Regions from separate parts of the Lentzea rhizosphaerae genome, predicted to be linked through region 1. Evidence: riboswitches for the same ligand, from Rfam matches in the RefSeq annotation. Region 1 holds a riboswitch; the other holds the start of a gene.
What was found. A riboswitch is a leader RNA that binds a small molecule or an ion and turns the genes downstream of it on or off. The one in region 1 is predicted to bind glycine.
Positions count from the first base shown of each region.

Region 1 (6,996 bases):
TCCTGCACGGGATGAAGAACGCGGGCATGTGGTCCGGTGCGCGCGGCGAGAACATGCTCGACGGCGGCGTGCCGTTCTACGACGTCTACGAGGCCGCGGATGGGCAGTTCGTGGCCGTGGGCGCGCTGGAGGAGAAGTTCTACGCCGACCTGGTGCGCGTGCTGGGCTTGGAGGACGCGCCGTCGCGCAACGACCCGGCGAACTGGCCTGAGCTGCGGGAACGCATCGCGGCGGCGGTGAAGACGCGCTCTCGTGACGAGTGGGCCGACCTGGCGCGGGAGACGGACGCGTGCCTGGCTCCGGTGCTCACGCCCGAGGAGGCGGCGCGTCACCCGTACAACGCAACGCGTGCCACGTTCGTGGACGTCGAGGGGGCGCTGCACCCCGCGCCGGCTCCGCGCTTCGACCGGACGCCGACGTCGGTTCCGACGCCTCCGGTTTCGACCGGGGTGCACACCGGGGAAGTGCTTGCCGACATGGGTGTGGCGGATGCCCAAATTATGGAACTGCGGCGGTCAGGAGTAATTGGCTGAATGCTCGGGTGCGCATTAATTGCGACACGACGACGTGACAGAGCGTGATGCCGGCGGTTCGGCATACGGGTGAGACCCGGTACAACAGTGTCTGGTCCAAGCTGTGGGATGCGAGGGTGTCCGTGTTCACCTCGTGCCCAGGACATCGGCGCTGGACAGAGAGCTCTTTAGCCGCCATTCGGGTGACATTCCCCGTCATGTAGGCGTGTGCCGCTGGTGGATCCCGGGAACAGTTGGGCGTGGTCGTTGTTCATCGCATGGGTGAATGAGGGACCATGACGGGTGACACGGGCGGTCCGCCGCTCACCCTGTGAACGACATGGACGGAGAGGTACCTGTGAACCTCAAGAAGGTGCTAGTGCTGGCGGGCGTCGCGCTGGTGCTGTTCCTCCTGATCACCCAGCCCGAGCAGTCCGCTGCCGCGGTTCAGCAGGTCCTCGGGTGGCTGCGACAGGGCGCGGAGTCGATCATCACCTTCGTCAGGAGCCTCTTCGGGACGGCAACCCCCGTCGCCTAGTGACTCTCGGTGATCCTCGGCCGTTCGGACTGAGCCGGATGGGTGGAATGAGGCCAATCACGCACTGGTAACGGGTGTTCTGGGGATTCAGGGTCTGGCGATTGTCAGACCTACCGAATACCTTCCGCTGCAATGGCCGATCCCCGACCGACGAGGAGGCATGGATGGTCGAGGACTCCGGGGTCCACGAGCTGTTGAAGCAGTGGGCGGCTGAACGGTCTGATGACGCAGAGATGCAGGAGGTGAACCGGATCAAGAACGCGTGGCTCGCGGAGGCTCCCCCCTCGGCGCCAGGCATCCCAGTGCAGCGGGGTGCCGCACGGAGCGGGTCGCGTGGCTTGGTCAAGGTCGACTCGGCGGATCCGGCCTACGTGGCCGCGATGCGCAAGCGGGCGCCGGAGGCACCCGAGGCACTGCTCGCCGCCGCGGCGAGCTACTGGCAGCTGGTTGGTGACGTCAGCGAGGCCGAGCAGTGGTGGGACGCGGGCATCAGCCCGTTGGACCAGCGTGCGCTCGACTACCGCGCTGCCGGCCTCAGCCCTGCCGACCTCGGGAGGCGCCTGGGACCGATGACGGTTCTCCAGCACCTTCGCCGTGGTTCTGCCGCGGCCTGGTGCGTCGCACGTCTGCAGAGGCAGCGCCGGGACGGCGTGGCGTAGGGCGCAACGAACGGGAGGGGTGTGCTCGCGGGAGCGCTCGCCGAAGTTCGTTCCGCGTGTTTTGTGGGGGCCGAGCCCCCACACCCCAGCCGGGGCAAGCCCCCGGACCCCCAACCGGGTCGGCCTCCTTATGCGGAGGCCCTACCCAAGTGATGTACGGGGCAGGCTCTCGGAGGCGGGAGCCCTACCCAAGTAGGCTGGAGGTCGTGCGCGGCCTCCTCACCCCTCAGCGAATCTTGATCGGGCTCGGCTGCCTGGTCGCTCTGATCGCCTGTTGCGGGCTCGCGTGGTGGCAGTGGCAGCGCTTCGAGTCCGCCAGCGGCACGTTCCAGAACCTGGGTTACGTGCTCCAGTGGCCGCTCTTCGGCCTCTTCCCCCTCTTCATGGTGTGGCGCTTCCGCCGCCTGTCGCGCCAGCGCAGTGACGAGGCTCTCTCCGCGCCGGAGCCGGTTGTCGCCGCTCCTGAGCCGGTGACTACCGTTGACGCCGTCAAACCCGCGCCTGTCGAGCAGTTCGACGACGAAGAAGACGCGGAGCTCGCGGCCTACAACCGCATGCTCGCGGACCTCAACGCGCGGGACGGTCGTTGAGCGAAGGCGGGCAGATGAAGGGTGCGTTGACCCGGTTCAGGGTCATGGCTTACGTGGTCGGTGTCTTCCTGCTGCTCCTGGTCGTGGCGATGGTGCTCAAGTACGCCGCGGACATGGGCGGGTTCATGAAGGTCGTCGGCCCCGTCCACGGCTTCCTCTACGCCATCTACCTGGTGATTTCCGTCGACCTGGCGCTCAAGCTGCGCTGGTCGATCAAGGGCACCGCGCTCGTGCTCCTCGCCGGCACCGTGCCGTTCCTGTCGTTCTGGGCGGAGCGCAAGGTGGTCGAGAAGACTGCGCAGGGCGTGCCGCTGTGACGTTTGGCCTGCTAGCGTCTGGGGCTACCAACTGAACACGGCCGTCGATGTCGCGCGGGAGAGCTCACTTGAGTGTGGGCGCCGAAGGAGCAACTCCTCCCCGGAATCTCTCAGGCACAGATACCGCACGACGAAGGCAACTCTGGAAAGCAGGCCCATCGGCCTCGCCCACGGTGCAAGTCGCGTTCCGCGCGGCGAAGCTCTCAGGCTCATGACAGAGGGGGAGGCTGCTCTGGAAGAGGAGTCTCCGATGGACCGTGTCATTCTTCTGTTGCCTCAGCCGGCCTGGTCCGGCTCTTCGGCGCACCCTGGAGGAGCGTTCTGATGTCCCGCCTCACGCCTCTGAACGCCGAGCACGAGCAGCTCGGCGCGATGTTCACCGACTTCGCGGGCTGGCGGATGCCGCTGCGCTACTCCAGCGAGCTCGCCGAGCACCACGCGGTGCGCACCACCGCGGGCCTGTTCGACCTCACGCACATGGGTGAGATCGTGCTGACCGGACCGCAGGCCGGCGAGGCCCTCGACTACGCGCTGGTCGGCCACATCTCCGCGCTGGCCGTCGGCAAGGCCCGCTACACGATGATCACCCAGGCCGACGGCGGCGTGATCGACGACCTGATCGTGTACCGGCTGGGCGACGAGGAGTACATGGTCGTCGCGAACGCCTCCAACGCGGCCGTGGTCGCCGAGGCACTGGTGGAGCGCGCCGCCGGTTTCGACACCGTCGTGACGGACTCCTCGACGGAGTACGCGTTGATCGCGATCCAGGGCCCGAAGTCGGTCGAGATCCTGTCGGGCCTGACCGACACCGACCTCTCGACGGTCAAGTACTACGCCTCGTACCCGTCGTCCGTCGCGGGCGTGGACGCGCTCCTGGCCCGCACCGGCTACACGGGTGAGGAGGGCTTCGAGCTGTTCCTCGCGCCCGCCGACGCCCCGGCCGTCTGGAACGCGCTGCTCGAGGCCGGTGCCGCGCACGACCTCAAGCCGTGCGGCCTCGGCTGCCGCGACACGTTGCGTCTCGAAGCCGGAATGCCGTTGTACGGCAACGAGTTGACGACGTCCCTCACGCCGTACCACGCGAACCTCGGCCGCGTCGTGAAGCTCGACAAGCCGGGCGACTTCGTGGGCCGCGACGCGCTGACGAAGGTGTCGGAGTCCGGTGTGGACTCGGTCCTCGTTGGACTGAAGACCCCCGAGCGCCGCGCCCCGCGCCACGGTTACGCGGTGCTGAACGGCGACGAGGTCGTCGGCGAGGTCACCTCGGGCGCCCTCTCCCCGACGCTCGGCTACTCGGTGGCCATGGCCTACGTCACGAAGGCGAGTGCCGAGCCGGGCACCCAACTGCTGGTGGACGTCCGCGGCAAGAAGCAGCCGGTCGAGGTCGTCGCACTTCCGTTCTACAAGCGCGCCAAGTAATAGGGAGATCCTCAGATGTCCGAGCAGTTCAACGCCTCCCTCGCGGAGTACGACCCCGAGGTCGCCGAGGCCGTTGCCGCCGAGCTGGCGCGCCAGCAGGGCACCCTCGAGATGATCGCCTCGGAGAACTTCACGCCCGTGTCGGTGTTGCAGGCACAGGGTTCCGTGCTCACCAACAAGTACGCCGAGGGCTACCCCGGCCGCCGCTACTACGGCGGCTGCGAGCACGTCGACGTGGTCGAGCGCTTGGCCATCGAGCGCATCAAGTCGCTCTTCGGCGCCGGCTTCGCGAACGTCCAGCCGCACTCGGGCGCGCAGGCCAACGCGGCCGCGATGTTCGCCCTGCTCCAGCCCGGCGACACGATCCTGGGCCTGGACCTCGCGCACGGCGGCCACCTGACCCACGGCATGCGCATCAACTTCTCCGGCAAGCTCTACAACGTCGTGCCGTACCACGTCTCCGACGAGGACGGCCGCGTCGACATGGCCGAGGTCGAGCGCCTCGCTGCCGAGCACCGCCCGAAGCTGATCGTCGCCGGCTGGTCCGCCTACCCGCGCCAGCTGGACTTCGCCGAGTTCCGCCGCATCGCCGACTCGGTCGAGGCCTACCTGATGGTGGACATGGCCCACTTCGCCGGCCTGGTGGCCGCAGGGCTCCACCCGTCGCCCGTGCCGCACGCGCACGTCACCACGACCACCACGCACAAGACCCTCGGCGGTCCCCGCGGCGGCGTGATCCTGTCGAACGACGCGGACATCGCCAAGAAGATCAACTCGGCGGTGTTCCCGGGCCAGCAGGGTGGGCCTCTGGAGCACGTGATCGCGGCCAAGGCGGTGGCGTTCAAGCACGCCGCCTCGCCGGAGTTCGCGGACCGTCAGCGGCGGACGCTGGAGGGGGCGCGGATTCTCGCGGACCGTCTGTCGCAGGCGGACGTCGCGGCTGCTGGGGTGAAGGTGCTGACCGGGGGCACCGATGTGCACCTGGTTCTGGTCGACCTGGTCTCGTCCGAGTTGGACGGGAAGCAGGCTGAGGACGTGCTGCACCAGATCGGGATCACGGTCAACCGCAACGCTGTTCCCAATGACCCTCGGCCGCCGATGGTGACGTCTGGGCTTCGGATTGGTACGCCGGCGTTGGCCACGCGCGGGTTTGGCGAGGTGGACTTCGCTGAGGTTGCTGATGTGATTGCTGAGGCGTTGAAGCCTGGGGCTGCTTTGGAGGAGCTGCGGGGGCGGGTTGAGGTTTTGGCGGCCAAGCATCCGTTGTACTCGACGCTCTGAGTCCTTGGCGTTCTGAGCGTTCGGGTTGTTGAGTTTCTGATCTTGTCGGACCCCCTGAGCAGCGTTTGGGCTCAGGGGGTCCTCCTTTTGGGGGGACGCCTGCGTTAGCTTGCGCTGGCCGCGTTTTCGGGGTGCGCCTGGTTGCGTGGGCCGTCTCCCTGTTGCGTTGGACGGATACGTGCGCAGGGCATGCGGTTCGGCGTCGCCTCGCCTTCGGCCTCGACTTGAGCTCGTCTCGCCTTCCGCGCGGCCCTGAAGAGAAGGGCGCCACCTCTTGGCGGCGCCCTTCTGCCTTTGAGCGAAACGACGGGAACCCCGGCCCCTTCCCCAGGGCCGGGGTTTCACCGTGTCAGGGTGTTGTGTGTCTCAGATGGACCGTCCTAACGGGAGATTCAGGCTGCCGGTGCCGTCACGCCGGGCGGGAGGCACTCGACGTTGCGCTTGCCGTCGGGCTGGATCACGAACCAGGTGCCGCCAACGCCCTGGCCCTTCCAGGCGCCCGGCTTCGGGTCCTGGGAGTAGGCGTAGAGCGCCCAGCCGTCGATCGCGACCTGCTTCTTGCCGTCTGCGCGGGTGATCAGCGAGACGAGCTTCGAGTCGATGCCCTCGACCTGCGGAATCGTGTCCGACAGCAGTGGCGGCCACGTCACGGCGCACTGGTTGTTGCAGTTCGACTTGCCTTCCGGCTTCGGGGTGTCCTTGTCGAAGCGGTACATCGTGCGGCCATCGCCGTCCTGGACGACCATGCCCATCTTGTCGACGGCCTTGCCTACCAGCTTCAACGAACTGACCGGAGCTGCGGCCGGCGGCTGCGCTGCGGGAGGCTGCGCGGCCGGGGTCTGGGCCTCCGGTGCCTGCTGCTGTGGGGATTCGGGTGCCTGAGCTGGCTCCTGGAGTACCGGGGGCTGACCCACGTCGCCGTAGTCACCGAGGACGCCCAGGTCGGTTTCGGTCTGTGCCACCGGCTTCGAGTTCGTGCCACTTCCCGTGGCGCTCCAGACACCCAGACCCAGCACAACTGCCAGCCCCGCGGCGAGCCCGATGGCAATGCGGTTACGTCGGATCACACTCATGTCCTCCTGTTCCGTCGTTCGCTCTATCGAGGCCATACGGGCCCGGTTGCGTCTCGGTTCAGAAACGAACCGAACCTCTTGTCGGCTCGAACGTCTGGCGGAGCCAGGTCGTGCGGGAGGTGCAGGGTGGTCGTCGCTGGTCAGCTGGCAGGAATGGCCGAGAGGGTGCTGGGTGCGCCGCTGCCGATCGGAATTCGGGCGTGGGACGGGAGCGTGGCGGGGCCTCAGGACGGGACCGTGCTCGTGATCCGGTCTCGGGACGCTCTGCGGCGGCTCGTGTGGAGGCCGGACGAGCTCGGGCTCGCGCGGGCGTACGTGAGTGGCGAGCTCGACGTCGAGGGGGATCTCGCCGTCGGGCTGTCGCAGATCTGGGGGCTCGTGCGGCGTGGGGTCACGCGGCGGCCGAAGGTGGTGGAGGTTGCGAAACTTGCATTGCGGTTGAAAGTGATCGGGCCGAACCCGGACGCGCCGAAGGAGGAGGCGCGGTTGCGGGGTGCGCTGCACACGAAGAGCCGGGACCGGGACGCCATTTCGCACCACTACGACCTGAGCAACGACTTCTACCGGCTCGTGCTCGATCCGAGCATGGCCTACTCGTGTGCGTACT
Region 1 covers NZ_JBHRZI010000015.1:83,461-90,456, reverse strand. Annotated here, with positions in the region: gene ACFOWZ_RS17345 (CaiB/BaiF CoA transferase family protein) at 1-533, shown strand, start outside; gene ACFOWZ_RS17340 (hypothetical protein) at 871-1,050, shown strand; gene ACFOWZ_RS17335 (hypothetical protein) at 1,215-1,709, shown strand; gene ACFOWZ_RS17330 (hypothetical protein) at 1,916-2,299, shown strand; gene ACFOWZ_RS17325 (DUF3817 domain-containing protein) at 2,314-2,616, shown strand; glycine riboswitch at 2,662-2,752, shown strand; glycine riboswitch at 2,754-2,841, shown strand; gene gcvT (glycine cleavage system aminomethyltransferase GcvT) at 2,941-4,035, shown strand; gene glyA (serine hydroxymethyltransferase) at 4,051-5,316, shown strand; gene ACFOWZ_RS17310 (COG4315 family predicted lipoprotein) at 5,709-6,389, opposite strand; gene ACFOWZ_RS17305 (class I SAM-dependent methyltransferase) at 6,543-6,996, shown strand, end outside.

Region 2 (6,996 bases), on a different contig from region 1:
GCTCGCGGCAGTTCCCGTTCCGGTTCCTGTCCGCGTACGAGGCGGCGCCGAGCCTGCGCTGGGGCCACGCCCTGGACCAGGCGCTGCAGGCGTCGCTCGGCAACCTGCCCGCACTGCCGGGCCGGTCGCTGATCCTCGTCGACACCTCGGCGTCGATGTCGCACGGCACGATCTCGGCGAAGTCGAAGGTCACCCCGGCCAAGGCCGCGGCGGTGTTCGGCGTCGCACTGGGCGCGAAGGGCGAGCAGGTCGACGTCGTGGGCTTCGCGGACGGCACGTTCCGGCACGACGTCGCGCGCGGGGCTTCGGTGATCCGCGAGGTCGACCGGTTCCTGAAGAGGATCGGTGAGGTCGGACACGGCACCGACATCATCGGGTCGTTGCAGCGCAGCTACCGGGGCCACGACCGCGTGTTCATCATCTCGGACATGCAGACGGTGGCCGGGCACCACGGGAAGGGCGTCTCGGACGCCGTGCCGCGGCACGTGCCGGTCTACGGGTTCAACCTGAACGGGTACCGGCAGGCCGCGTACGCGACCGGCAAGGCCAACCGGCACGAGTTCGGTGGCCTGACGGACGCGACGTTCCGCCTGGTCCCCCTTCTGGAGGCGGGCCAGAACGCCACCTGGCCGTTTTAAGATGAACGGCGCTTTTGTCCACCTCAGGTGGACAAAAGCGCCGTTCATCCAAAAACCACTAACTATCAGTTAGTATGCTGGTATGGACTTCAACGTGTTCGCCAAGGCGTGCCCGTCGCGCCCGACGCTGGAGCACGTCACCGGCAGGTGGGGCAGCCTGACGATGGGCGCGCTCGTGGACGGTCCGCTGCGGTTCAACGAGCTGCGCCGCCGCGTCGACGGGGTCAGCGAGAAGATGCTGTCCCAGACGTTGCACGCGCTGGAGCGCGACGGGCTCGTCCACCGCGAGGCGCAGCAGACGAACCCTCCGCGCGTCGACTACAGCCTCACGCCGCTCGGGCGCGAGACGGCGGAACGGCTGCTGTCGCTGATCCACCTCCTGGAGACGCGGATGCCCGAGGTGCTCGCGGCGCAGCAGGCGTACGACGCCCGGTGAAGGGCTGCCTGTACTGCTGGACCCAGGCCGAGCTGGACGTCCTCGACGGCGATCCCGCGCTGGTCCCGTACGACATCGTGAAGCAGTTCGCCCGGGAGTCCACGGATCACTTCGACCGCGACGAGTACGAGCTCGCGTGGCGGCGGCTCGCGCACCGGGTGGTCGGGGTCCTGGAGAACGAGCCGGACTCCATGTACACCACGGGACTGGAGCAGGCGCGCTTCACCAGTTGGCCTGAACACGAGCGCATCGCGCTGCGGTCCATGATCACCGACGTCGTCGTGCGCGCGGCCGGGGACGAGCAGCGCTGGCCGGCGTTGAACGACCTGATCCAGGCTGCAGCCCAGCTGGACCAGGACATGACCCCGTGGCTGCGTCTGGTCGAAAGCCTTCCCGACGGGGCCTTCGCGCATCTCGCCGCCTACTGGTCGCGGGACTTCCTGGTCAGCGACAGCAGCACCTACGGCGCCTGGCTGTTCTGGAAGAACCCCTCGGCGGGCGAGCAGATCGAGGAGTGGCTGCTCACCGCCGCCCTGCGCGACCGTCTGTCCGCAATGGACAGCGAGGTCGCGCAGAGGGCGCTGGAGCAGATCGACCAGGTGGCCGAGTTCAGCACTCGATGACGTTCACGGCGAGGCCGCCGCGTGCGGTCTCCTTGTACTTCACCGACATGTCCTTGCCGGTGTCGCGCATGGTCTTGATGACCTTGTCCAGCGAGACGAAGTGCGAGCCGTCGCCGCGCAACGCCATGCGCACCGCCGTGATGGCCTTGATGGACGCGACGGCGTTGCGTTCGATGCACGGGATCTGCACCAGGCCGCCGATCGGGTCGCAGGTCAGGCCGAGGTTGTGCTCCATGGCGATCTCGGCCGCGTTCTCGACCTGTTCCGGCGTGCCGCCGAGGACCTCGGCCAGGCCACCGGCGGCCATCGAGCACGCAGAGCCGACCTCGCCCTGACAGCCGACCTCGGCGCCGGAGATCGACGCGTTCTCCTTGAACAGCACGCCGATCGCGCCCGCGGTGAGCAGGAACCGGACGACACCGTCGTCGTTGGCTCCCGGCACGAACTTCGTGTAGTAGTGCAGAACCGCGGGCACGATGCCGGCCGCGCCGTTCGTCGGTGCGGTGACGACTCGGCCGCCCGCCGCGTTCTCCTCGTTGACCGCCAACGCGAAGAGCGTCACCCAGTCCATGACGCGCAGCGGGTCGGTGACGAAGTGCTCGCCCTCCAGCCGCTTGCGCATCTCGGCGGCGCGGCGGCGGACCTTGAGACCGCCGGGCAGGACGCCCTGTTCGGTGCAGCCGCGTTCCACGCACTCCTGCATGACGTGCCAGATGTGCAGAAGTCCTTGCCGGACCTCGTCCTCGCTCCGCCACGACAGCTCGTTGGCCATCATGATCTCGCTGATCGACAGGCCGGTTTCGCGGCAGCGCGCGAGCAGTTCGTCGCCGGTCAGGAACGGGTGCGGCAACGGTGTCGTGTCCGGCTTGATCCGGTCCGTGCCCGAAGCGTTCTCGTCGACGACGAAGCCGCCGCCGATCGAGTAGTAGACGGCGTGCTCGACCGACTCGTCGCCCTTGTACGCCTCGAAACTCATCCCGTTGGGGTGCAACGGAAGCGACTTGCGGCGGTGCATGACGAGATCGCGGTCGTGCACGAAGCCGATCTCGTGCGCGCCGCCGAGCCGGAGCCGTCCGCCCGCGACGATCTCCTCGACGCGGGTGGCCGCGACCGTGGGGTCGACTTCTTCCGGGAGGTTGCCTTCGAGACCGAGGAACACGGCCTTGGGGCTGCCGTGCCCGTGCCCGGTCGCACCGAGGGAGCCGAAGAGCTCGACGTGCACGCGGTCCACTTCGGACACCCGCGAGCCGAGCTTCTCGACGAACATCGCGGCCGCGCGCATAGGGCCGACGGTGTGGGAGCTGGACGGTCCGATGCCGACGGAGAAGAGGTCGAAAACGCTGATCGCCACTGATCAGTCCTTCGTGGTGGGGTCCGCTGTCAGTCTTTGGTGAGCTCGGCGTACTTCGCCGCCGTGAGCAGGTTCTCCGCCGACTCGACGCGCACCTTGAACAGCCAGCCGGCACCGTACGGCTCGTTGTTGATGACCGCCGGGTCGTCCACGACAGCGCTGTTGACCTCGATCACCTCACCGGTGACGGGCGAGAACAGGTCGCTGACCGACTTGGTGGACTCGAGCTCGCCGCACACCTCGTTGGAGACGACCTTCGCGCCGACCTCGGGGAGCTGAACGAAGACGATGTCACCGAGGGCGTCTGCGGCGTACTCGGTGATCCCGCAGGTCAACGGGTCCTGGGTACCCGGCGTCCAGTCGACCCACTCGTGTTCGTGGGTGTAGAGCAGGTTCTCGGGGAACTCCACGGCGACTCCTCTGGCTGTGACGGGTCAGGACAACTAACGCCCCCTCCGCCGTGCAGAGTTGCCTACCCCGAGCGGTCTTGCTGCCTGAGAGTGTGCGGGAGCTTGCCCCTTCGGCGCCCCGACCAGTTCGTCGAGGTCTCTCCCACTCGGGTTCTGGTGCCTCACGGGCACCGCGGCCGGTCTTCAGTTCTCGGCGCGAACGCTATGTGCGGCCACCGCCAAGTGTCAACGCGAGATGGTTGACATCGGGACGAGCGCTGCCAGGGTGAGGTGAGGCAGACATCGGAGGTCTCATGAGGAAACCGTTCGTCCTCACCCTGCTCGCCTCACTGGTGCTGACTCCCGTCCCGGCTGCGTCGGCCGCAGACGCCCCAGCTCCCCTCACCGTCCCCATCGGCCACCTCTTCGACAACGACGGCATCGACACCGCGTCGGACCGGACCGGGAACTTCGACGGCTCCGGCTACGCGTTCCCCGCGGAGGGTCTGCCGTCCGGCCAGGTCACGGCCGATGGTGTGCCGTACCTGTTCCCGGGAAATTCACAGACCAAGAACAACAACGTGGTCGCGACGGGCCAGCGGATCGAGCTTCCGAAGGGCCGTTATCTCACCGCGCACTTCCTCGTGGCGTCCTCGTACGGGGCGGCCGGCGGGACCGCCACGGTGCACTACGCGGACGGATCGTCCACGACCGGTGCTCTCAGCGGACCTGACTGGTACTCCGGCAGTGGTCCGATCTCCGCGCCGTTCCGGTACTCGCCCGGCGGGACCGACCAGCACCCGGTGTCGATCGGGACCGCCCAGGTGTGGGCGGATCCTCAGAAGGACGCGGTCGCCGTCACGCTGCCGGTGACGAACCCGGCGGTCGAGGGCAAGTCCTCGCTGCACGTCTTCGCGCTGTCGTTGCAGCCCGCAGGCAAGGGCGAGGTGCTCGCGGTCCGCGGCGCGCGCAGCACGACCAAGCTGCCGCGGGTGGGTGGTCAGACGATCGAGGCCACCGTCGTGAACCTCGGCGACCGGTGGGTCTCGAACGTCTCGGTGCGGGCGGAGGGCCTCGGTGTCGTGACGCTCCAACCGGCGCTGGTTCGTCGGCTCGCGCCCGGTGAGGAGGCGCGGGTGCGGATCGGAATCCACGCCTACCGGACCGGCACGTTCGACGGGAAGGTCATCGCGTCGTCCGGACGTGTGTCGGCCTCGCAGAAGGCCAGGTTCACGCTGGGAGTGGCGGACTACCAGGCGACCGACGCGTCGCTCGGCACCCACGAGTCGCCGTACTGGTTCGACGACGCGAAGTTCGGGATCTTCATCCACTGGGGGCTGTACTCGGTGCCCGCGTGGTCGCCGCCGGGCGAGCAGTACGCGGAGTGGTACTGGCAGTGGATGCAGAACCCGTCCAACGCCGTGAACGCCTACCACGCGGCGACGTACGGGAAGGACTTCGCCTACGACCAGTTCATCCCGCAGTTCACCGCGTCGAAGTTCGATCCGCGCGAGTGGGTGAGGTTGTTCGAGGAGGCGGGCGCGAAGTACTACGTGCTGACCTCGAAGCACCACGAGGGCTTCGCGCTGTGGGACTCGAAGGTGTCCGGCCGCGACTCCGTCGATCTCGGGCCACGCCGCGACCTGGTGAAGGAGCTGTTCGACGCGTCGCGGAAGTACACGCCTGGACTGAAGAACGGCCTCTACTTCTCGATGCCTGAGTGGTTCAACCCGGACAACCCGTGGAGTGGCCACGGGCCGCGCAATCCCTACTCCGGCGCGCCTGAGCCCTACACCGGCTACCAGGCCGGGAGGGATTTCGTGAAGGACTACCAGGCGCCGCAGATGACCGAGCTGGTCGACGGGTACGACCCGGACGTCATCTGGTGTGACATCGGCGGCGCGAACGACTCGCGGCGGGTGCTGGCGGACTACTTCAACAAGGCCAAGAACCGGGCCGTGCCCAAGGACGTGACGGTCGACGACCGGTGCGGCATCCCGACCCACGACTACACGACGCCGGAGTACGCGACGTACCCGAACACCGTGGTGAAGAAGTGGGAGGCCTCCCGCGGTCTCGACCCGCGCTCGTACGGGTGGAACCGGGCGACGCCGGACTCGATGTACATGACCGCGGACGAGGTGATCGACACGCTGGTCGACACGACGTCCAAGAACGGCAACTTCCTGCTGGACATCGGCCCGCGGGCGGACGGCTCGATCCCGGAGATCATGCAGCAGCGCCTGCGCGAGACCGGGGCGTGGCTGCGGACGAACGGCGAGTCGATCTACGGCACGACGTACTGGTCGCGGATGGCCCAGCTGGGTTCGCTGCGGTTCACCGTGAAGCCGAACGAGGCGTTCTACATCACCTCGCTGGACCGGCCGGGGTCACAGCTCGTGGTCGACGCACCGGTGCCGGTGCGCGATGGTGACCGCATCACGCTGCTGGGGCACGACAAGCCCCTGAAGTGGACCCGATCGGGTGGAAAACTGGTGGTCGACGTGCCTGCGGGCGTCGGCCAGCACGCATGGGTGTTCAAGGTCGCTTTGTCCTAGGAGAACAACCGGACAGTGCCCGGATAGTGCGATCCGCACGGTGACATGACCTTCCGGCTGCCTCACATTGTGAGACAGAGGCCAGCCCGATCGGAGGAGTCACCGTGCGGATCGCAGTTCCCCGCGAGATCAAGAACCACGAGTACCGCGTCGCCCTCACCCCGGCGGGCGCTCACGAGCTGACCAGCCGCGGCCACGACGTGTTCGTCGAGCAGGGTGCCGGTCTGGGTTCCGCCATCACCGACGAGGAGTACCTCGCCGCGGGCGCCAAGATCCTCGCTTCCGCCGACGACGTCTGGGCCGAGGGCGACATGGTCCTCAAGGTCAAGGAGCCGATCGCCGAGGAGTACCCCCGTCTCCGCGCGGGCCAGACCCTCTTCACGTACCTGCACCTCGCCGCCGACAAGCCGCTGACCGAGGCGCTGCTCGCGTCCGGCACCACGGCCATCGCCTACGAGACCGTGCAGCTGCCGAACCGCTCCCTGCCGCTGCTCGCCCCGATGTCCGAGGTCGCGGGCCGCCTGGCCCCGCAGGTCGGCGCGTTCTCCCTGATGAAGCCCTCCGGCGGCCGCGGCGTGCTGCCCGGCGGCGTCCCCGGTGTCGCCCCGGCCCGCGTGGTCGTGATCGGCGGCGGTGTCGCCGGCCTGAACGCCGCCACCATCGCCGTCGGCATGGGCGCGGACGTGCAGATCCTCGACACCAACGTCGACCGCCTGCGCTCCATCGACGCCCAGTTCCAGGGCCGGTTGAGGACTTTGGCCTCCAACTCCTTCGCGATCGAGCAGGCCGTCCGCGAGGCCGACCTGGTCATCGGCGCCGTGCTGGTGCCGGGCGCCGCCGCCCCGAAGCTCGTCTCGAACGCGCTGGTCGCCGACATGAAGCCGGGCTCGGTGCTCGTCGACATCGCGATCGACCAGGGCGGCTGCTTCGAGGACTCGCGTCCCACCACGCACGCCGAGCCGACCTACGAGATCCACAACTCGGTCTTCTACTGCGTGGCG
Region 2 covers NZ_JBHRZI010000011.1:317,446-324,441, forward strand. Annotated here, with positions in the region: gene ACFOWZ_RS08820 (TROVE domain-containing protein) at 1-638, shown strand, start outside; gene ACFOWZ_RS08825 (winged helix-turn-helix transcriptional regulator) at 721-1,074, shown strand; gene ACFOWZ_RS08830 (hypothetical protein) at 1,071-1,697, shown strand; gene ACFOWZ_RS08835 (L-serine ammonia-lyase) at 1,684-3,048, opposite strand; gene gcvH (glycine cleavage system protein GcvH) at 3,078-3,458, opposite strand; glycine riboswitch at 3,521-3,613, opposite strand; gene ACFOWZ_RS08845 (alpha-L-fucosidase) at 3,752-5,995, shown strand; gene ald (alanine dehydrogenase) at 6,100-6,996, shown strand, end outside.
Region 2: it holds a riboswitch for glycine, as region 1 does, so the genes downstream of both, gcvH (glycine cleavage system protein GcvH) here and gcvT (glycine cleavage system aminomethyltransferase GcvT) in region 1, are expected to answer to the same signal.